Regions from separate parts of the Rhizobium sp. ZX09 genome, predicted to be linked through region 1. Evidence: predicted binding sites of a transcription regulator. Region 1 holds the regulator's gene; each other region holds the start of a gene.
What was found. Region 1 encodes PhoB, which activates phosphate uptake and scavenging genes when phosphate is short. Its sites were predicted from a motif close to TGTCATNNANCTGTCAT; they were not measured.
Positions count from the first base shown of each region.

Region 2: BTN45_RS04355 (bifunctional 2',3'-cyclic-nucleotide 2'-phosphodiesterase/3'-nucleotidase) is a predicted target of PhoB. The motif match lies at 2,452-2,468, and genes of this name have one in related genera.
Region 3: BTN45_RS07755 (ceramide glucosyltransferase) is a predicted target of PhoB. The motif match lies at 3,936-3,952, and genes of this name have one in related genera.
Region 4: phnC (phosphonate ABC transporter ATP-binding protein) is a predicted target of PhoB. The motif match lies at 2,161-2,177, and genes of this name have one in related genera.

Region 1 covers NZ_CP031363.1:103,232-108,425, forward strand. Annotated here, with positions in the region: gene pstA (phosphate ABC transporter permease PstA) at 1-344, shown strand, start outside; gene pstB (phosphate ABC transporter ATP-binding protein PstB) at 359-1,174, shown strand; gene phoU (phosphate signaling complex protein PhoU) at 1,269-1,994, shown strand; gene phoB (phosphate regulon transcriptional regulator PhoB) at 2,025-2,708, shown strand; gene BTN45_RS00505 (GcrA family cell cycle regulator) at 2,999-3,532, opposite strand; gene BTN45_RS00510 (aspartate aminotransferase family protein) at 3,963-5,162, shown strand.
Region 2 covers NZ_CP031363.1:894,206-899,399, forward strand. Annotated here, with positions in the region: gene BTN45_RS04350 (DUF2087 domain-containing protein) at 1-341, shown strand, start outside; gene BTN45_RS04355 (bifunctional 2',3'-cyclic-nucleotide 2'-phosphodiesterase/3'-nucleotidase) at 384-2,372, opposite strand; gene BTN45_RS04360 (PilZ domain-containing protein) at 2,580-2,915, opposite strand; gene BTN45_RS04365 (DUF1203 domain-containing protein) at 3,015-3,482, opposite strand; gene BTN45_RS04370 (DUF4344 domain-containing metallopeptidase) at 3,645-4,532, shown strand; gene BTN45_RS04375 (dihydrofolate reductase family protein) at 4,587-5,194, shown strand, end outside.
Region 3 covers NZ_CP031363.1:1,551,637-1,556,830, reverse strand. Annotated here, with positions in the region: gene BTN45_RS07790 (hypothetical protein) at 1-27, shown strand, start outside; gene BTN45_RS07785 (GNAT family N-acetyltransferase) at 176-625, opposite strand; gene BTN45_RS07780 (GNAT family N-acetyltransferase) at 817-1,401, opposite strand; gene BTN45_RS07775 (hypothetical protein) at 1,609-1,827, shown strand; tRNA gene BTN45_RS07770 (tRNA-Arg) at 1,884-1,960, opposite strand; gene BTN45_RS07765 (ETC complex I subunit) at 2,009-2,314, opposite strand; tRNA gene BTN45_RS07760 (tRNA-Pro) at 2,579-2,655, shown strand; gene BTN45_RS07755 (ceramide glucosyltransferase) at 2,708-3,850, opposite strand; gene BTN45_RS07750 (DUF982 domain-containing protein) at 4,062-4,331, opposite strand; gene BTN45_RS07745 (BON domain-containing protein) at 4,556-4,804, shown strand; gene BTN45_RS07740 (DUF192 domain-containing protein) at 4,865-5,194, opposite strand, start outside.
Region 4 covers NZ_CP031363.1:2,858,492-2,863,685, forward strand. Annotated here, with positions in the region: gene phnE (phosphonate ABC transporter, permease protein PhnE) at 1-179, opposite strand, end outside; gene phnD (phosphonate ABC transporter substrate-binding protein) at 250-1,155, opposite strand; gene phnC (phosphonate ABC transporter ATP-binding protein) at 1,242-2,102, opposite strand; gene BTN45_RS13935 (DapH/DapD/GlmU-related protein) at 2,318-2,935, opposite strand; gene phnL (phosphonate C-P lyase system protein PhnL) at 2,932-3,639, opposite strand; gene phnK (phosphonate C-P lyase system protein PhnK) at 3,644-4,420, opposite strand; gene BTN45_RS13950 (alpha-D-ribose 1-methylphosphonate 5-phosphate C-P-lyase PhnJ) at 4,417-5,194, opposite strand, start outside.

The DNA of each region.
Region 1 (5,194 bases):
CCGCCCTGGGCCTCGGCGCTTCCAAGATGCAGACGATCTTCCACCACGTGCTGCCGCTCGCCATGCCCGGCATCCTCACCGGCACCATCATCGGCCTCGCCCACGCGCTGGGCGAAACTGCGCCGCTGCTGCTGATCGGCATGGTGGCATTCGTAGCAAATTACCCGACAACGCCGATGGACCCGTCCACGGCCCTGCCGGTGCAGATTTACATGTGGGCGAATGAAGCGGAGCGCGCCTTTGTCGAAAGGACTTCAGGCGCTATCATCATCCTGCTTTTGTTCCTCATCGTCATGAATGTTGGCGCAATCCTGTTGCGTCGCCGCTTCGAACGGCGCTGGTAAAGGGAGATTGAGCAATGAACATGTTGTCGGAAGCAGCAGTTGAAAAGGCGCTGGACAAGAAAATGAATGAAGTCTCATACAAGATGATCGGCAAGGACGTTTCGGTTTATTACGGCGAAAAGCGCGCGCTTTACGACGTGAACCTCAACGTTCGCGAAAATACGGTGACCGCGCTTATCGGCCCGTCCGGCTGCGGTAAATCCACCTTCCTGCGTACCCTGAACCGTATGAACGACACGATCGACGGTTGCCGGGTCACGGGCAAGATCACGCTCGACACCGACGATATCTATGATCAGGCGATTGACGTCGTGGAGTTGCGCGCCCGCGTCGGCATGGTGTTCCAGAAGCCAAACCCTTTTCCGAAGTCGATCTACGAAAACATTTCCTACGGTCCACGCATTCACGGTCTCGCCCGCAACAAGGCGGATATGGACCAGATCGTTGAGCAGAGCCTTCAGAAGGCGGGTCTCTGGAACGAGGTTAAGGATCGCCTGCACGAATCCGGCACCGGTCTTTCCGGCGGTCAGCAGCAGCGCCTGTGCATTGCACGCGCCGTTGCCGTCAGCCCGGAAGTGATCCTGATGGACGAACCCTGCTCGGCGCTGGATCCGATCGCCACTGCCAAGGTCGAGGAACTGATCCACGAACTGCGCACCAATTACACGATTGTTATCGTCACGCACTCCATGCAGCAGGCGGCACGTGTTTCCCAGCGTACGGCCATGTTCCATCTCGGTCACCTTGTCGAGGAAAATGAAACCGACAAGATGTTCACCAATCCGGATGACCAGCGCACGCAGGATTACATCATGGGCCGCTTCGGCTGATCGCGGCCGGCGCTTTATCGCAACCCAACAAGACTGGTGCCGCTGCGGCCCGCTTCGGGCGGTCGCATGCAAGGCCAAGCCGGAGGAATAGACCGTGAACCAGACAACGACCCATTCGCATATTCTGTCTGCTTATGATGACGAACTGAAGTTCCTGACGCGACGCATCGCCGAGATGGGCGGTCTCGCCGAGCAGATGTGTGCCGACGCCGTGCGTGCGCTCGTCAATTCCGACGCCGCGCTTGCCCAGAAGGTCATTTCCGATGACGCTATCCTCGATCATTCCGAGCGAGAGATCGGCGACAAGGCCATCGTCACCATCGCCAAGCGCCAGCCGATGGCGGCAGACCTTCGCGAAATCATCGGCACCCTGCGGATCGCCGCCGACCTCGAACGCGTTGGCGACCTCGGCAAGAACACCGCAAAACGCGTCATCGCGGTCGCCGGAACGGGCGTGCCGCGCAAACTCGCCCGCGGCATAGAGCACCTGTCGGAGCTGGCGCTGGTACAGCTCAAGGAAGTTCTTGACGTCTATTCGACACGTTCCGCCGAAAAGGCCAATGCCATTCGCGAGCGCGACGAGGAAATCGACGCCATGTATACCTCGCTCTTCCGCGAGCTTCTGACCTACATGATGGAAGATCCGCGTAACATCACCACCTGCACGCATCTTCTGTTCTGCGCCAAGAATATCGAGCGCATCGGTGACCATGCCACCAACATCGCCGAGACGATCTATTACATGACCACCGGCAGCCAGCCGGAGGGCGAGCGTCCGAAGGACGACAGTTCCAACACGCTCGGTTCGGTGACCGAGTAACAGACAAGCAGCGGCTTGCGGAGTTAGCATATGGTGCCCAAGATTGCAGTTGTGGAAGATGAGGAAGCGCTGAGCGTCCTGCTTCGTTACAATCTCGAGGCTGAGGGATATGACGTCGACACCATACCCCGTGGAGACGAGGCAGAGATCAGGCTGCAGGAACGTATTCCGGATCTGCTCATCCTGGATTGGATGCTTCCCGGCGTTTCCGGTATCGAACTGTGCCGTAGGCTCAGGATGCGGCCGGAAACCGAGCGCCTTCCTATCATCATGCTGACGGCGCGCGGCGAGGAAAGCGAACGGGTTCGCGGCCTCGCCACCGGCGCGGACGATTATGTGGTCAAGCCGTTTTCAACGCCGGAACTGATGGCCCGCGTCAAGGCCATGCTGCGCCGGGCCCGTCCGGAGGTTCTGTCTTCGGTGCTGAAGTGCGGCGATATCGAGCTGGATCGCGAGACGCATCGCGTTCACCGCAAAAGCCGCGAGGTGCGTCTCGGTCCGACGGAGTTCCGCCTGCTGGAATTCCTGATGACCTCTCCGGGCCGCGTGTTCTCCCGTTCGCAATTGCTGGACGGCGTCTGGGGTCACGATATCTATGTGGATGAGCGGACGGTTGACGTGCATGTCGGACGTCTGCGCAAGGCGCTCAACTTTTCCCATATGCAGGATGTCATCCGCACCGTGCGCGGTGCCGGATATTCGATGGAAGCCTGATCGAAACCGAACTGAGGGTTCCCCTCAGCATGACGTTCCGCCAGAATCGAAAGGCCCGAAACCGGAATGGTGTCGGGCCTTTTCATTTTGAACCTTCCGCAAGCACGATACTTTCATCTCTTTGACGAGCGGTTGAAGGTCTACCGAAATTCGGATTGAAGGGCGAAACCCGACGACGATGAATAAGCCTTGGTGTTCTGCTGTCGCTGTCCGGGAAGCGCGGTATTTTGTCACAAAAAAACGGGCCCGAAGGCCCGTAGTTTTTGAGTGTCAAATGTGTGCCGCAACACTCAAGCCTTGCGGCGCTCGCTGACCGGTTGGTAGGCGAGTTTCGCATGGAATTTGCAATAAGGCGAAGATTCCAGCGCTTCACAGCCGCAGAAATGGAAATCATCTTTCAGGGGGTCGCCGACCGGCCACTTGCAGGTGCGCTCCGTCAGTTCCGTCAGCGTCAGCCGGCGGGAGATCGGAGTAACGACGTTTCTGGAAGGAACGTAATCGAGAATTTCCGCAGTTTCGATGCCGACCTCTTCCTGAAGAGCGGTCGCCGCGTTGGAGCGGGTCAGGATCCGAGCAGGTGCAGCGTTGACGCGGCCAGCGAAATTCGCCGTGCGCGGGGCAGGTGCAGCAGTCCGCTTGGGCGCAGAACGCGCCGACGTCACCGGGCCGCCAGCCTTGACGCGTCCGGGCAGATTAAGACGATGGACCTTGCCGATCACGGCATTGCGGCTGACGCCGCCCAGCTGAGCTGCTATCTGGCTGGCGCTCAGTCCTTCGGCCCACAATTTCTTGAGTTTCTCGACCCGCTCGTCTGTCCAGTTCATGCCGCTTCTCCGCTTTTCGCGTGTATTTCGACAGAATCCTTCTCCGTCTCGCGGGCATGCCGCGAGCGTGGTTTCTGCCTGATTTTTGGTGACTAGTTCCGCCGCAATGCAGTCTAGTAATTAGCGATTAACCTAGTGCCACGCAGACTCCGTGGCAAGAGTCGCGGGAATCATCTCGAATCGATTTTCCGGTTTTCCCCAACTTGCTGGCGAGTTGAGTCAGAAAGGCAACACCTTGGGCCTTGCGACCTGCCACCTACTAGGGCTTGAGAAGCCTAGGAAATACGGACTTTTGTTGACATCGGCAAGCGAAGTGACAATAGTGCCCCTGCCGCCGCGAGGCGGCATTTTTGATTTTCAGGCGAGGGATAACCCTCGAAGCCTATTGACAACCGTCTGACAGCGCATCCGCGCAAGGAGTGATACAGCCATGGCCGAAGCCGCCGCGCCATTGTTCGATACATTTGCAAGAGCCCCCCTCCGCTTCGAGCGAGGCGAGGGCGTCTGGCTGTACACGGAAAGCGGCGAGCGATATCTCGATTTTGCGGCCGGCGTTGCCGTCAATTCGCTGGGCCATGCCCACCCGCATCTTGTCGACGCGATCAAGACGCAGGCCGAAAAGGTCTGGCATGTCTCGAACCTTTATGAAGTTCCGGGCCAGGAAAAGCTTGCCAAGCGCCTGACGGAAGAAACGTTCGCAGACAAGGTCTTCTTCACCAACTCCGGCGCGGAAGCACTGGAATGTGCAATCAAGACCGCGCGTCGTTATCATTATTCCAAGGGCCACCCGGAAAAGTTCCGGATTATCACCTTCGAAGGCGCCTTCCATGGTCGTACGCTTGCAACGATCGCAGCCGGCGGCCAGCAGAAATATCTCGAAGGTTTCGGTCCCAAGGTCGAAGGCTTTGACCAGGTACCTTTCGGTGATGTCGATGCGCTGAAAGCCGCCATCACGGCCGAGACGGCAGCGCTTCTGATCGAGCCCATTCAGGGTGAGGGCGGTATTCGCGCACCCAGCAAGGAATTCCTGCAGTTACTGCGGTCGCTTTGCGACGAACACGGTCTGCTGCTGATTTTCGATGAGGTGCAGACGGGCGTTGGCCGCACGTGTAAGCTCTTTGCCTATGAACACACTGGTGTCGCCCCCGATATCATGGCGGTTGCCAAGGGCATTGGCGGTGGTTTTCCGCTGGGCGCATGCCTCGCGACGGCTGATGCCGCTTCCGGCATGACGGCGGGCGTGCATGGCACCACCTATGGCGGCAATCCGCTGGCCATGGCAGTCGGTAATGCCGTGCTTGATGTCGTCCTCTCTGACGGCTTTCTGGAAAAGGTTCGTGATGTCGCGCTGGTTTTCCGCCAGGGCCTTGCTTCGCTGAAGGACCGTTATCCTGACGTTATCGAGGAAATCCGTGGCGAAGGCCTGCTTCTCGGCATCAAGGCCAAGGTGCCGTCGGGCGAGCTCTTGCAGGCCATGCGCGCCGAGCATCTGCTGGGCGTACCAGCGGGCGATAATGTCATTCGTCTCCTGCCGCCGCTCGTCACCACGGCGGAAGAAGCCCGGGAGGGGCTGGCACGCGTGGAAGCGGCCGCCGCTTCTCTCACAGCGAAACAGGCAAAAATCGCCTGAGGAAACACTGAAGGGCGGGCCTTTTTCCTGGG
Region 2 (5,194 bases), 790 kb from region 1:
AGCTGCTGCCAGCCGTCAATGAGGGCAGGGTGCTGAAGACGGTTCGTGTCTTTGATGTCGCCGGCCGGCTGATGCAATGGCCGGCCCGCCGGTCGCATCAGGAACTGTGCCTCTGGTATCTCTGGGCAAAAATTCCCGCGGGGCAGAGTTTTTCCGAGCGAGAATTCAGCAGCTTTCTGGATAGCCTGCACCTGTTCGGGGATGCGGCCATGCTGAGGCGCGACATGGTTGGCCTGAGACTCATCCGCCGTAACCGTGACGGAAGCGACTATCGGCGTATCGAACAGAAGCCGCCGCAGGAACTGCCGATGCTGTTACGCGCGTTGGCTGGGCGCGACTAGGAGAATACCTCCCGGCGACAGGTCGCCGGGAGGGCACGGTCGTTAAAGAATCAGGCGGAACTTCGCGAAACCTTCCGCGCCGTCGCCGGCATCCTCGATCCGGGCGCCCTTGATGTCGGCTGCGTAATGGCGTCCCTTGGGCCCGGTCTCGAAGACGGCGGTGGTGTTTGCCACCGGTGCAAAGGACCAGTTGGCATCCGCGGACGGGTTGATGGTGCCCTGATCGATGATATAGCGCACGATCACGTCGCGGTTTGTATCGGGCGCCACAAAGATCACCTTGTCGCCGGCGATATCGGGGAATTTGCCGCCGCCGCTTGCACGGTAATTATTGGTCGCAACCACGAATTTCTGTTCGGGATCGATCGGCTTGCCATTGAACTGCAGATTGACGATGCGGTTGCTGTCCGGGTTGACCGCCTTGCCGTCCTTGTCAAATTTCGCCGGTTTGGAAATGTCGATCTGATAAGTCACGCCATCGATCACGTCGAAATTATAGGACGGGAAGTCTGGGTTGAGCAGTGGCGCATCCTTGGCACCGGCCTCAACCGTATTGAACATGCCGGCGGACATTTCCAGCCAGTTCTTCACCTGCGCCCCGTTGATCAGCACTGCCTGCACCGTGTTGGGATAAAGATAGAGATCGGCGACGTTCTTGATGGCGATGTCACCGGCGGGGACATCGGTGTAATAATCCGCGCCGCCACGACCGCCCGATTTGAAGGGGGCCGCTGCCGAAAGCACGGGCAGATCCTTATACTGCCCTTCCTTCAGCATGTCCTTGATGTACCAGGTCTGGGCGTTGGAGACGATCTGCACGGACGGATCGTCTGCCACCAGCGCGAAATAGGAATAGAGCGGCGCGGATGTCTTGCCGACCGGGCGGCGCACATAGGCAAGGGCCGCTTCGTGATCCACCTTGGCTGCGGCGAGAACCTCCGGCTTGTCGGTATAGTCAGCAACGACCTTGCGATTTTCATCGCGATGGTAGATCGGGCGGGCTTCTGAGGTGAAGTCGACGATCTTCCAGCTCTTGCCATCCTTTTCAAGCAGCAGGTCGATAAGGCCCATATGGGAGCCCCAGAAGCCGGCCATGACCGCCGGCTTGCCCATCAGCGTCCCCTTGACCGCATCCGCACCCTCGATGCCGTCCCAGGTCTTCGGACCGGGGAAAACAAGGTGCTGGTGGCCGGTGAAGATCGCATCAATGCCTTCAACAGCTGCGAGATATAGCGATGCGTTTTCCATGCGCTCGGTCTGGCCCTTGCCGTCGATGCCGGAATGGGAAAGGGCGATGATGATATCCGCGCCTTCCTCCTTCATGACAGGCACCCAGGCTTTCGCCGCCTCGACGATGTCACGCGTCTGCGCCTTGCCCTCGAGATTCTTGGAATCCCACATCATGATCTGAGGCGGCACGAAACCGATGATGCCGACCTTGACCGGGCTGGTGACGCCGCCGCCATCGCGGATCTGTTTTTCCAGAATGACATAGGGCTTGAAGAACAGCTCGTCGTTCTTCGGATCGGAAGCCAGCTGCCCCTTGGTGAGGTTGGCGCACACATAGGGGAAACCGGCGCCCGCCAGCGTGTTCGACATATAGTCGAGACCGTAATTGAATTCGTGGTTGCCGAGCGTGCCGCAATCGTAGCCCAAGACGTTCATGGCATTGATGACAGGGTGCTTGTCGCCGGCCTTCATGCCGCGCTCATAGGCGATATAGTCGCCGAGCGGGTTGCCCTGCAGGAAGTCGCCGTTATCCACCAGCATCGAGTTCCCGGCTTCGGCGCGGATGGTGTCTATGATCGAGGCGGTGCGCGCCAGACCCATCGTGTCGTTCGGTTTGTCGGCGTAATAATCATAGGGAAAGACGTGAACATGGATGTCGGTCGTTTCCATGATGCGCAGATGCGCCTGGTTGGCCGCCGCACGCGCAGCAAAAGGGTGCAACATCACGAGCGCCGAAGTGGCTGCAATGCCACCCAGAAGTGAGCGCCGGGTAATGGGGTGTAGGGCGAGAAGCGACGACATGGGAACTCCTTCGGATGAAGCTTGCTCTGTCTTTAAAGACGACAGGGTAGAAGCAATCGCAGAGGAGTCCATCACCAAAATGACAGGCCCATGACAGATGGGCCGGTTTTCAACCGTTTGATAAATTTTTTGTCAGTAACGTGCGGCGCAGGTCCCGCCGCACTGGAAAATGCGCGTCATTTGTTCCGCGCATTGTAATGCTCCGGATCAGCGGGCCAGTGTCGGTTTCACGTCTTCGTGGAAGAAACGAAAATAGGAAGAGAGCTGCGCCAGCGTGTTGGTGGAAAGCTTGAGCTGCAGACCAAGACGGTTCATGTGCTGCCACTGCACGACGCCCTCGATGAAGCCCAGATCCTCACTCTGCACCTTGACCCGGCTACCCTTGGCGGCAGCGAAAGGCCCGTCCAGCTCGAGCGCCATTCCGGTTGCCGACAGATCGACGACACGTCCTCTGGTCGACTGGCTGAAATAATGCACAGTCGCAAAGATCCTTGTCTTGCTGCGAGGCGCGGTCCGGGTCGCCATATTGAGGTTGTTTGTCATTTTTCTACTCAAATCAATTGTTTCCGATGCGTGCAGATTAACCTGTAAAAGTTTGAAACCCGTTTAGCCGTTCGGTTAAAATTCTAGACAATGCTGTGATTATGCTTTGGCGATACGGCATTGGTAACAATTGTTTCGTGCGGAACGGACATGGACATAGGCGACGTCTTCGCGCCCCAGAAGTGCCCGCGCCCGCGAGACGATCTCGCCGGTGGCCGTTACCGCACCCGTGCCATAGACAATACGGTCATCGTCGCCATATCCGCGCACGATATAATCGGGGCTGTCCAGCATCGGCGGAAGGATATCTGTCAGTGGATAACGATCGCAGGCTTCGGCATGCAGGAAGACCGGCCCAGTCTCGGCGTAGGGCTGCAGCGAGGGAAACGGCCGGTAGGCGAGTACGAGCATGGCTTCACCCGCGCCGATCTGGTCGAGGCAGTGGCGACACGGCATGCCGCCGGGAGACACGGCTGTTTCCGGTCGATTGCCATAGGCATCGGCGGCGCCCGCGCGGAAATCCTCGGCGTCCTTAGCCGGCATTGCGGTGAAAACGATATTGGTCATGGCGGCCTCTTCTGGCTGGGATCGGCGTTGCTTCTTTGCAGCTATGGTCCCGAAACGCGCTGCTATCCACCCGATTCTTGACAGCTGATGCAACCAGCCCATTGCGTGACTCGTTAGGTTCGGGAATCAGTGACGCTCCTCGTTCCCGGAAGGTCTGATTTTATGTTCCGTCGTTTTCTGGCCGCCGTTCCGCTGGCTTTCGTATCGTTGACGGCTCCGATTGATGCCGAGGCGCAGGTCGCCTCCGGTATCGACGGCCTGTCCGACGATCAGCTCCAGCAGGCGGTCAATTTCGTCATCGGCAACGCGATTTTTTCGCTCTATCACGAGGGCGCGCGCATGCTGATCTCGGATTTCGGGACGGCGGACACGGCAAGTGTGCAGGCCCCGGCCGACCAACTGGCAGGAACGCTGATCCTGCAGGCCAATGAAGAATGGCTTGACACCGCGCTCGTGAACGCCACCGACAGCTGGTATCTCGCACGTGAGGCGGAGACGCTTCCTGAGCACGAAGCCCCTGTCTTCTCCGCGCTGGTGCCCGACAGGAGCCGCGACCGCAACATGGCCTGCCTGATGGTGGGCCGCGACAAGGACGGTTATGGCGACCTCGCCGCCATGATGGGGCTTCCCAATGCCGAATTTGACAAATGCGCCGCGGCCTATCCGGCGGTCGCTTCGGCCTGGGAGAATTTTCTCGCGCCCCACCGCAGTCAGACGCCTTCCAGATTCTCCGTCAGCTACGTGCCGCCGCGCGATCCGGAACTTGAACCCTATGCCATCATGATCAAGGAATCGAAGGTCCTCGATCTCATCAGCCGCAGCTTTGGCGGTTATGGCCTGAAAGGGGACGTGAAGCTGACGGCCAAGTCCTGCGGTCGCCCCGATGTCTACTGGTCGGCGGAAAAGCGCGAGATCACCTATTGTTATGAACTCGGCAAGTTCCAGGCGGAACTCATTGCCGATCATCTATTGAACACGGTCACCGAAGACAAGGGCGCAGCCGGCGGGCAGATCCCGACTGCCGCGGTTAATCTGGAACGGGAAATCTGAGGCCAGGGTTGCAGTCGCCGATAGCCTGGCCTCCTCATGATAGAGGAGAGTGCCGTGCCGAAGGTTGTCGTTCGCAATTTCGCCATCTCGCTTGACGGATATGGGGCAGGACCAGATCAAAGTCTGCAGAACCCGCTGGGTGTGAAGGGTGAAGAGTTGCACCAATGGGCCTTCAAGACCCGCACCTTTCACCGCATGTTCGGTAAAGACGGCGGCTCGACCGGCACCGACGAGGATTTTTCCGAAAAGAGCTTTGAAAATATCGGAGCATGGATTTTAGGCCGCAACATGTTCGGGCCGGTGCGCGGCGCATGGCCGGATGAAAACTGGAAAGGCTGGTGGGGCGACGAGCCGCCTTATCATGTTCCAGTCTTCGTCCTGACGCATCACGCGCGACCGTCCTTCACGATGCAGGGCGGTACTGTCTTCCATTTCGTGACCGACGGCATCGAGGCGGCGCTCGACATGGCGCTGGCGGCGGCAAATGGCAGGGATGTCCGCATCGGCGGCGGGGTTTCCACTATCCGGCAATATATGGCGGCGCGCCTGATAGATGAGCTGCATCTGGCGCTGGCGCCGGTTTTTCTCGGTCGCGGCGAGCAATTATTCGAAGGCATGGATTGGCCCGCCCTCGGTTACCGCTGCACGGGAACGGTGGCGGG
Region 3 (5,194 bases), 1.4 Mb from region 1:
TATTTCACGCTGATGGGGCAGGGGTAGAGCAAAGTGCTGGCATAGGCGTTCTGCTTGGGAGCAGGATGGAAGTATGCAAATCGGCTAAAGCGGTGGGCCTCCGCCGCTCATTCCGATCACGGGGATTGGCCAAAGCGGTTGTCGGGCGACTACCGTGTCGCCCGACAAGTTGCCCTTAGCCGACTAGCCGCAAACGGGCATTTTCGAACGGATAACCTTCATCATCAATCGCGCGACGGGAAAGCTCCTGAAAGCCGAGTGATCTATAGAAGCCCATCGCCTGCACGTTTTCAGTATAGGCTTCAAGCGAAAGCTCGCCCTTCAAATTCAGCGCGTGCGAAACGAGTTTACGCCCGATACCGAGGCCTTGATGGCACGGGGAAACAAATAAGCCGCCGATGAAAGTGTCGAGCAGACTGATAAAGCCCGCAGCTTGGCCGTTTAATGTTGCGACCAACGTTTGGGCGCCAGGCAAATATTGCTCCTCAATAAGTGCCTTTTGCTCCATCAAACGACGCTCGCCGATAAACGGATGAGCAAGCAACGAGGCTTCGAGCCAGATGTTGGAGAGTTTTACTGTGTCCGAGGCCTCGAAAGGCCGGATGATAACGTCCTCGAATTTCATGAGAACTCCGCAGAAAAGATATGCAAAAAGGTCCGGCTACCGATGCTGGTGCCAGGTGAAGCCGCAAATTGCGGTCGAAATCACAAGCCTCTGCGCATAAATCTCCTCTGCTATTGGGCGTCTTTTAGGGGACAGCAAACAATTAATCAATGACCACAATTGGCGCTTCTGCGCGATTATGGCCGTCGGCCCTAAGCGGACGGCAAAATTACGCCGGCGCGCGATTTCCATTCCGAAGCAAGAACCGCGTAAATATACTCGTCTCCCCAGACGTCTCGGAAGCGGTCGTTCTGGATCAAATGCGCTTCTCGACGCAGTCCAAGGCGCTCAACAACGCCGACCGAACCCTTGTTCGCAGCGTCCAGCCGCGCGAAGATTCGATGAAATCCGATTGACGAGAAGCCTATGCTGACCATCGCGCCAACAGCCTCCGTTGCATACCCGTTCCCCGCGAATTCTGGATTGAAAATATATCCAACCTCTCCCTGCAGTGCATCAACACTTGCCAGCTTCAACAGGACTTCACCGACCAGTGCGTTGTCAGCCTTTCGCTCGACGGCCAGTCGATAGGTGTCGCCATCCTTCTCAAATGGTGCCGCCAAAATCGCAGAGAACTGCTCTCGCAAAGCATCTCCAGTTGGAGGTGCAGCGTAAAGATACCGATAAACCTCCTGCAGAGAATGGTAGGCTGAATAGCCGGGGAAATCGCCTCTTGTGAATTCGCGCAGGACAAGGCGGTCGGTCGAAAGCGGTGCACCTAATTTTTGAAGTTGCATCAAGTACCTGATTGATTTTTGCCCCTCCGGGAACTCCGGGGCGGCCTCGTTAAACTCGGCCTCTAGGTAGGTCGTCTTCCGTCGCTTACAATGGACCGACCCCGGCGCAATCCCGCCCGATCGATAACTTGCCGTGACGGCTGCAAAAGGCGTTTGCCAACGGCATCATATCCAATACCTATCAACACGGCCAAGGGAGTGGATCGCATGAAAGGCTTTCGCGACAGTGTGTTGTTTCCGATCACCCTCTTGATCGGCGGCGTTATCGCGTTTTTTCTCTTTCTTTACGTGACTGGCCACGATCCGGACGAGCGACCTCTGACTTTGGTGGAATGGGTTATCGGCGGCACGCTGATCGGACCGGGTTTCGGGTATCTCATGAAATGGAGAAGAGCGAAGGATCGCCGGAGCGCAAATACGGAATGAAACCGTGTTTGCGATCGAACCCAAACCAGTCATTTGTGGGGAATGCAAGAAAGCGGTGGCGACCCCTGCAGGACTCGAACCTGCGACCTACTGCTTAGAAGGCAGTTGCTCTATCCAGTTGAGCTAAGGGGCCGTCATGCCGGGCAATCGATGCTCCGGCAAAAACTTTGGTCGTCTTGTTTCAGTGCGTCCAGGGCTGGGTGCGGTTGAAACGGAAATTGTCGGTGTAGGAAACCACCTTGCGGGTCGCCTCTTTCGGCTGGATCACGCGATATTCGATGCCCTTGCGCTGGGCATAGGCTTCGGCCTGTTCCTGTGTCTCGAATGTCAGCTTGACCTGCTGCTTCATGTCGGAACTGGAGGTGTAGCCCATGATCGGATCGATCTTGCGCGGAACCTCGGCGTCGAATTCCAGAACCCAGACATTGGTCTTCGCCTTGCCGGATTGCATGGCGGTTTTTGCAGGGCGGTAAATCTTCGCAGACATGTCGAAACTGCTCCGGTTGGACAGCGGGGTGAAACCCCGGATTATTCATCACGTACCTGAATAGAATAACCAAATCGTGTCAGGAACGTAGAATTTGAAATGGACCGAGTTCAAGTGAGAGTCAAGACGATTATCCCCTTGCTGTCGGTTCATGCGCTGCCCGCTCGACCTTAGGTTTTGCTCAACTGTGTCGCGGCTGAACAAAGATGAATTTCCCTGTTGCGGACTGCGTATGAACCGTGTATTCCCCAGCCATCGCCTCGGCGGAGTGTAGCGCAGTCTGGTAGCGCATCTGGTTTGGGACCAGAGGGTCGGGAGTTCGAATCTCTCCACTCCGACCATTTTAAGGCAAAGCATCAGCTTTCCGGCGTAACCTCTTCCCATAAATTGTCATTATTCCGCTGGCGGGCCGGCCAAAGTGCTTTCCGCCGTACCGATTGTCATGACATTGCCGCGCCATGCCACTGCGCTGCCAATCCAGCTTCTCGTCCAGATGACGGGCATGATGATGTCCCGTGCGATCATGGCCGGCAGGGTATGGAGCGATATTGGCCACCCGTTGAGGGCGGTCAGGGCCAATTCGGGGCCGTATATGAGGACGAGGACGGCGAGGGCGGTCGCTAAGAGGTTCACGTCCATCATGGCCGCCGCGGTGAGTGCGAACAGAAGCGGGGGAAGTGCGCCCGTCAGGATTTCCGGCGCGAAATATTGCGGGAATGTCACGCGCCTTAGCCGCGCCCAGCGGGCCTGGCGTGACCAGATCTCGCCGGCGTGACGCTGGCCGAGCGGTTGCTCGAAAGGGGCGGAGACAAGATGCACCCTGCGGCCAGCGTTCCGCACCAGCTTCGTCGAGGCGGCGTCTTCGGCGATTTCGGCGGCGAGGGCGCGGATACCCCCATGGTCTTCGAGGAACGGTTTGTTCCACAACATGGATTTGCCCTGCGCGAAACCCATTCCGATGGCTTCTGCCGCATATTGCCAGCGGCCCTGCGCGCCGTTGAGGAAGGCGCATTCCACATGCGCCCAGAAACCCGTCGGCCGCGAGCCCAGCGGCGGGGAGCACACGAGGCCGCTGTCTTTCCGCCAGGCCGACATCATGCGCGTCACGTAGGATTTCGGCATCAATACGTTCGAATCGGCGAGGATGACCCATTCATGCCGGGCGGCCAGCCAGCCCTTGACGCAATTGTTCAGTTTTGGATTGGCACTGATCCGGTCGTCGCCGATGAGCAATTGCGCTGAAACGGAAGGAACGGCGCTCTGGGCTTTGCGTACTTGCGCAATGACGGGGTCGAATTCATCTGCAACGCAGAAAAGCAGTTCGTAATCCGGCCAATCGAGCTCGAAGGCGCGTGACAGCGTAAGAGGGGTGAAACTTTCCACACCGCGCAGTGGCACAACGATCGAGACAGGCGGTTTTTGCCGCGCAAGGGAATTTTCCGGGTCGCGCCGCTTTAGCCGCCACCCGGCAAGGCAGATACCGAGAAGGTTGAAAGCGACGAGCAGAATTGCGCAAAGGGCAAAGACGGTTTCCATGCTGGCCAGGTCCACTCCCGAGCTTCCGGCGGTTTGTCCGCCCGGTGATTCCACGGAATTTGTCTCTGCCGATTATAACGTTTGCGTGACAGTTACATGTCACCGGCGGCAGGCGGGAGTTTTCCACGCGCGACCTCGTGCCTGAAACAGTGAACGCCAAAAGAAAAGCCCTTCGCGGAGAAGGGCCAGTCATCAACGCGGATAATGAACGTCAGTGCATGTTGAGAATATGAGCGTGGCTGCTTGCGATGAGAAACGACTCCCGCGCTTTTTCGATGTCGCATCGTCCGGCGATGGCATCGAGGCAGTTTCTGCGTGCTTCTTCATATTCCGGGCCGTGTTCTTCCGGCCAGCGGTACATCAGCATGTCCAGCGCTACCAGCGGGCTGTAGATTTCCACTGCTGCGGACAAGGGCAGGTGGATCGCCACCGGCTTCATCCACGAGGCGTGGTGACACGGCTCCGTTCTGTTGATCAGCATGTCATTCTCCTCCTGTTTCACGCGCCTTCATGGCGGTTTTCACTCTCTTTTCACTCCCATGCGCGAAATGCCCGCCTCACGAAATGGTTCCCGATCACCTAAAATGTGATCGATTGGGGGGTTCCAATTTTTCAAGATGAATGGAAGATGAACAAATAGATGAACCGGAGATGAACAAAACCGCCACCAAAGGCGTTGTAATGTCCATAAGAAGGAGAACACATATGTTCAATCTGTCAGGTATTCAGGAAAGCTTCTTTGGTGACCGCATGGCAGGCGTATGCCAGGCCATTACTTCGGCACTCGCCTTCGAATCAGGTCTCGAAAAGTCGCGCATTTCCGCCACTGTCGAAAATGACGTGATCTATCTGGAAGGCACGGCTGATTCGGTCGAGGCGATCGACATCGCCATCAACCTTGCCGCTTCCATTTCCAACTGCAGGATTCTGAGTCATATAGAGCCGGTCTACTGAACATTGCGCCAGCCGGGCGAAACATCGTCCGGCTCATTCAGACGCAATAACGCGGCAAAGTCACTTCCGGTTGCCGATTTGCGCGCTGCGCACAATATCGCCAGGCTTGATGCCGTAACGTTTCGCAGCGCCGCCATTCAGTTCAAGCACGAATTTGACTGGCCCGCGGGAGCTGATGATGGCTTCCGAATGTGGAACCGCGTTTTCGTGAATGTGGGTGATGCGACCGTCACGGCCAATGAAAAGCATGTCGAGCGGAATAAGCGTGTTCCGCATCCACATGGCGACATCACGCGGTTCACCGAAATTGAACAACATGCCGTTTTCCGGTGGCATGCTCTTGCGGAACATCAGGCCCTGTTCGCGCTGGGCATTGTTCAGCGCCAGTTC
Region 4 (5,194 bases), 240 kb from region 1:
GAATTGGCCGCATTGGCGAAATTCAGGGAGGCGGCAAGGATGACGAGAAAGATCACGAGCGAAATGACGGTATAGATTCGCCGAGTCGCAAGCTGCTGTTGATAATGACGCATGACCGTCTGTGACGATGCGCTCAATCCTTCTGGCGAGAAGGTACCATGGTGCAGTGTGGTCGCCATGCCGCTTTTCCTTTATTTGCAAAAGCGGCGGCGCCGCAAGGCACCGCCGCTTCCGGATATGATCTGAGGATCAGCCGCCGATAACCGACTTACGGGCGTCGATGATCGTCTGGTAGAAAGACGGATCGACCTTGATGTAGGCGGTGTTCTTGCCCTGGGTGAAGCCCTGGAAGCAGGCGAGGTCCTTCTTCGGCAGTTCCATGAAGAAGTTTTCGACCTTCTGCTTCATCGCGTCGCCGAGCTTGTTGGCGACCATCAGCGGGCCGTTCGGGATCAGTGGCGACTTCCAGACTTCGACGATATCGTCCATGTCAAGGTTGCCCTTCTTGACCATCTGGTAGAGGTTGCCGGCCGTGTAGCCTTCTTCCCACTTGCCCACGCCCGAACCAAAGGTGGTACCGACATCGAACTTCTTGTCGAGAACGGCGAGAACGAGGTTCTCATGGCCGCCGCCAAAGCCGGTTTCGGAGAAGTATTCCTTGACCGGAACGCCGGTTTCCTTCGGAATAGCGACGTTGGGAACGAGGAAGCCGGAGGTGGAATCGGGGTCCGCGAAGCCGATCTTCTTGCCCTTGGCATCAGCCAGCGTCTTGATGCCGCTGTCCTTGCGGGCAACCATGATCGTGTAATAACCGGTCGAGCCGTCAGCGCCGGCGGTGGTCAGAATCGGATCAACGGCCTTCGGATCGGCCAGGGCGATCTTGGCGTAGGAAGAAGCGCCCATGGAGGCGATGTCGATGGTGCCGCCGAGCAGACCCTGGATGACGCCGTTATAGTCCGGCGATGGGAAGATCTGAACTTCGGAAACGCCGGTCGCGGCCTTCAGGCCGTCGGCTACGCACTTCGTGTTGCGGATCTGGTCCGCTTCGTTTTCGGAACCGTCGAGACCGATGCGCAGGACCTTGACGTCCTGGGCCATGGCGGAACCGGCCAGAACGCCAAGGGCGACTGCCGAAAGAAGGATTTTCTTCAACATGGACTTTCTCCTGTTTCCCGGCAAGCCGGAGTTTGTTGTGAACCATCGGCCCTTGACGCGGGCGCAAACGATGCTGGGCGGTTCCCTCAGAGCCCGGCGAGAGCGAGCGGTTCGGGACCGGCAGATTGCTGCACCGGACGCGCGGCAAGTTGCGCGCCGGGAATATTGATGCTGGTCGAGGTCATGGTCTCGTCGATGCCGGATCCCTGAGAGTCGGTTCCGTAAATCTCGGTAACGGCTGCGGCCGTCAGTTCGGCGGGCGTTCCGTCGAAAACGACGCGGCCCTGAGACATGCCGATGATGCGTTCGCAATAGTTGCGCGCGGTATCCAGCGTGTGCAGGTTGGTAATGACGGTGATGCCTTCGCGCTCATTGATGTCGCGCAGCGCATCCATCACGATCTTGGCGTTCAGCGGGTCGAGCGAGGCGATCGGCTCGTCGGCAAGGACCATCTTCGGAGACTGCATCAGGGCGCGGGCTATGGCGACGCGCTGCTGCTGACCGCCGGAAAGCGTACCGGCCGCCTGCATGGCCACATGTTCGATACCAAGCCGCTCCAGCGCGGCGATGGCCATCAGACGCTCTTCATGTGTGAAGATGTTAAAGAGGCTCAATGCCGTGGAACGGTGGTTGAGGCGTCCAAGCATGACATTGGTGAGCACGTCGAGGCGCGGAACAAGATTGAATTGCTGGAAGATCATGGCGCAGTCGCGCTGCCAGTTGCGCAGTGCAGCCCCCTTTAGTGACGAGACTTCCGTGTCATTGAAATAAATGGAACCCGAGGACGGGTCGACGAGGCGGTTGATCATGCGCAGCAGCGTCGACTTGCCGGCGCCCGAACGTCCAATCACGCCGACCATCTGGCCCTGCGGAATTTCGACATTCACGGAATCGACCGCAGTGTGATTGCCGAAACGGCGCGTGACTTGCTTCAGGTGAAAGCTCATTTCCCCGTCCAATCTTCTTTTGACGGGGTTCGGCGTAACAGCGGTGCGTGAAGTGCGAATGTCAGTTTGATGAAGAAAATATTACAAAGAGCTCATGTATTACGGCCGCATGTTTGCCGGCGAATGTCTGGGAACCAGCCCGCCGCGTCTTCAGGACACCAAACTGAAAAAGCAAACCCCGGGAACTTCCCGGGGTCGATCAGGTCTGTAATGTTTCAGCCGCGATATTTTCTGATGAAATCCTCGGCCGACATGCTGCGAAAATCATCGAGCGCGTCGCGCAGTCTTCTGTGATCCCAATCCCACCAGCCGAGGTCATCCATCTGCCGGCCCAGTTCTGAGGGGAAACGCTCCCGGATCAGTCTTGCGGGTACACCTCCCACGATGGTGTAGGGCGCTACGTCCCTCGAGACGACAGCACCTGCTCCGATCACCGCGCCGTTTCCAACGGCGACCCCAGGCAGGATGGTGGCGCCGTGGCCGATCCAAACATCGTGACCGATCACCACGCGTCTGGCGCGGCGAGCGGCAAAAAAATCGGTCTCGTCTTCCGCATCGTCCCAGTAATTGCGCGCGCGATAGGTGAAATGATGCAAGGTCGCCCGCTGCATGGGGTGATTGGTGGCATTGATGCGGACGGAGGCAGCGATGTTGACGAATTTGCCGATGGTCGCGCACCAGATGGCGCCGTCCTGCATGACATAGGAATAGTCGCCCATCTCGACCTCCTCGATCCGGCAGCGCTCCGAAATTTCGGTGTAGCGGCCGATCGCGCTGTTGGTGACGCGGGCGGTTTCGTGGATGACGGGCTCGAGGCCGACCTTCACACTCATGCTGCAGCCTTCCGTGGAGAAAACTGCGAAACGTCGAGAATGCGGTCGGCCACGGCTTCCCGCACTTCTTCATCATGAAAGATGCCGAGCAGTGCCGTGCCCTTTTCCTTTTTCTCCCTGATCATCTCAACGACGACACGCCGGTTGGTGGCATCAAGGGAAGCAGTTGGCTCGTCGAGCAGCAGGATCGCATGATCGGTGATGAAGCCGCGGGCGATGTTGACGCGCTGTTGTTCACCACCTGAGAAAGTGGCGGGCGGCAACGACCACAATTCGCGCGGCAGGTTAAGTTTCGAAAGCAGAGCGGCCGCCTGCTCACGTGCCTCTTCAGTGGCAATCCTGCGCGCCAGAAGCGGTTCGGCAACAACGTCTATGGCGGCGACTCGGGGTACCGTGCGGAGGAATTGGCTGACATAACCGATGGTGCGATGGCGAATGTCGAGGATCGTGCGAGGGGAAGCGCTGCCGATGTCGACAACTTCACCCTCATGGCGGATCAGAATCTGTCCGCTGTCTATGGCATAGTTGCCATAGAGCATCTTCAGGATCGAGCTCTTGCCGATGCCGGAGGGTCCGCCGAGCACGACGCATTCGCCGCTGCAGACAGAGAAATTGACATCGCGGACGACAGGCAGTTCGATGCCGTCGCGAAGATGCATGGTGAAGCTTTTGAAGACTTCCGAAACGATGAGAGGCGTCGGCATGGCGTCAGACCTGCAAGATGGAGGAAACAAGCAATTGCGTATAGGGCTCGCGCGGATCGTCCAGCACCCGGTCGGTCAGGCCGTGCTCGATGACGTCGCCGCCCTTCATCACCATCATGCGGTGAGACAGCAGCCGGGCTACCGCGAGGTCGTGGGTGACGACGACGACGGCGAGGCCGAGATCGTTGACGAGGCCACGCACAAGATCAAGCAGACGCGCCTGCACGGACACATCGAGACCACCTGTTGGCTCATCCATGAAAACCAGGCGCGGCGAGGTGACGAGATTGCGGGCGATCTGCAAACGCTGGCGCATGCCGCCTGAGAAGGCGCGCGGCTGATCATCGATACGGTCGGTGCTGATTTCCACCCTCTCCAGCCATTCGCTGGCAGATTGCCTGATATTCCCGTAATGCCGGTTGCCAACTGCCATCAGCCGCTCGCCGACGTTTGCACCGGCCGAAACCGCCATTCGCAACCCGTCTGCCGGGTTCTGATGCACGAAGCCCCAGTCGGTGCGCATCAGGAAACGCCGTTCGGCCTCACCCATATGGTAGAGATCGCGCATAGAGCCGTCGCGCATGCGATATTCCACGCTGCCTGCCGTTGGCATCAGCCGGGTGGAAATGCAGTTGAGGAGCGTGGTTTTGCCGGAACCGGATTCGCCGACTATGGCGAGAACTTCACCTGGATAAAGTTCGAAAGAAACATTGCGGCAACCGGCTCGGTCACCGTAATATTTTGAAACGTCACGGACTTTGAGAAGCGGTGCGTCGCTCATTCTGCGGCCTCCTTCACATCCGCCAGCATATGGCCCTTGTGGCCATGGGCGCGGCGGTCCTCGCAATGATCGGTATCGGAGCAGACGAACATCCGTCCGCCTCTGTCATCAAGCACCACCTCGTCGAGATAGACATTTTCTGCGCCGCACAGCGCGCAGGGCTTGTCGAAGCGCTGGATTTCAAAAGGATGATCCTCGAAATCGAGGCTGACGACGTCGGTGTAGGGCGGTACGGCATAGATGCGCTTCTCGCGCCCGGCGCCGAACAGCTGCAACGCGTCCGACATGTGCATTTTCGGGTTGTCGAATTTCGGGGTTGGCGATGGATCCATCACATAACGCCCGGCCACCTTCACCGGATAGGCGTAGGTGGTGGAGATGCGGCCGTTGCGGGCAATGTCCTCATAGAGCTTGACGTGCATCAGGCCATATTCCTCTAGCGCGTGCATGACGCGCGTTTCGGTCTCGCGCGGCTCAAGGAAACGCAACGGCTCGGGAATGGGAACCTGATAGACAAGCACCTGGCCCGAATGCAGTTCCTCTTCCGGAATGCGGTGCCGCGTCTGGATGATGGTCGCATCCTTCGTTCGGGTCGTGACGGCAACATTCGACACCTTCTGGAAGAAGGCGCGGATGGAAACCGCATTGGTCGTGTCATCGGCGCCCTGGTCAATTACCTTCAGCACGTCGTCGGGGCCAAGAATGGAGGCGGTCAATTGCACACCGCCCGTGCCCCAGCCATAGGGCATGGGCATTTCACGGGAAGCGAAGGGA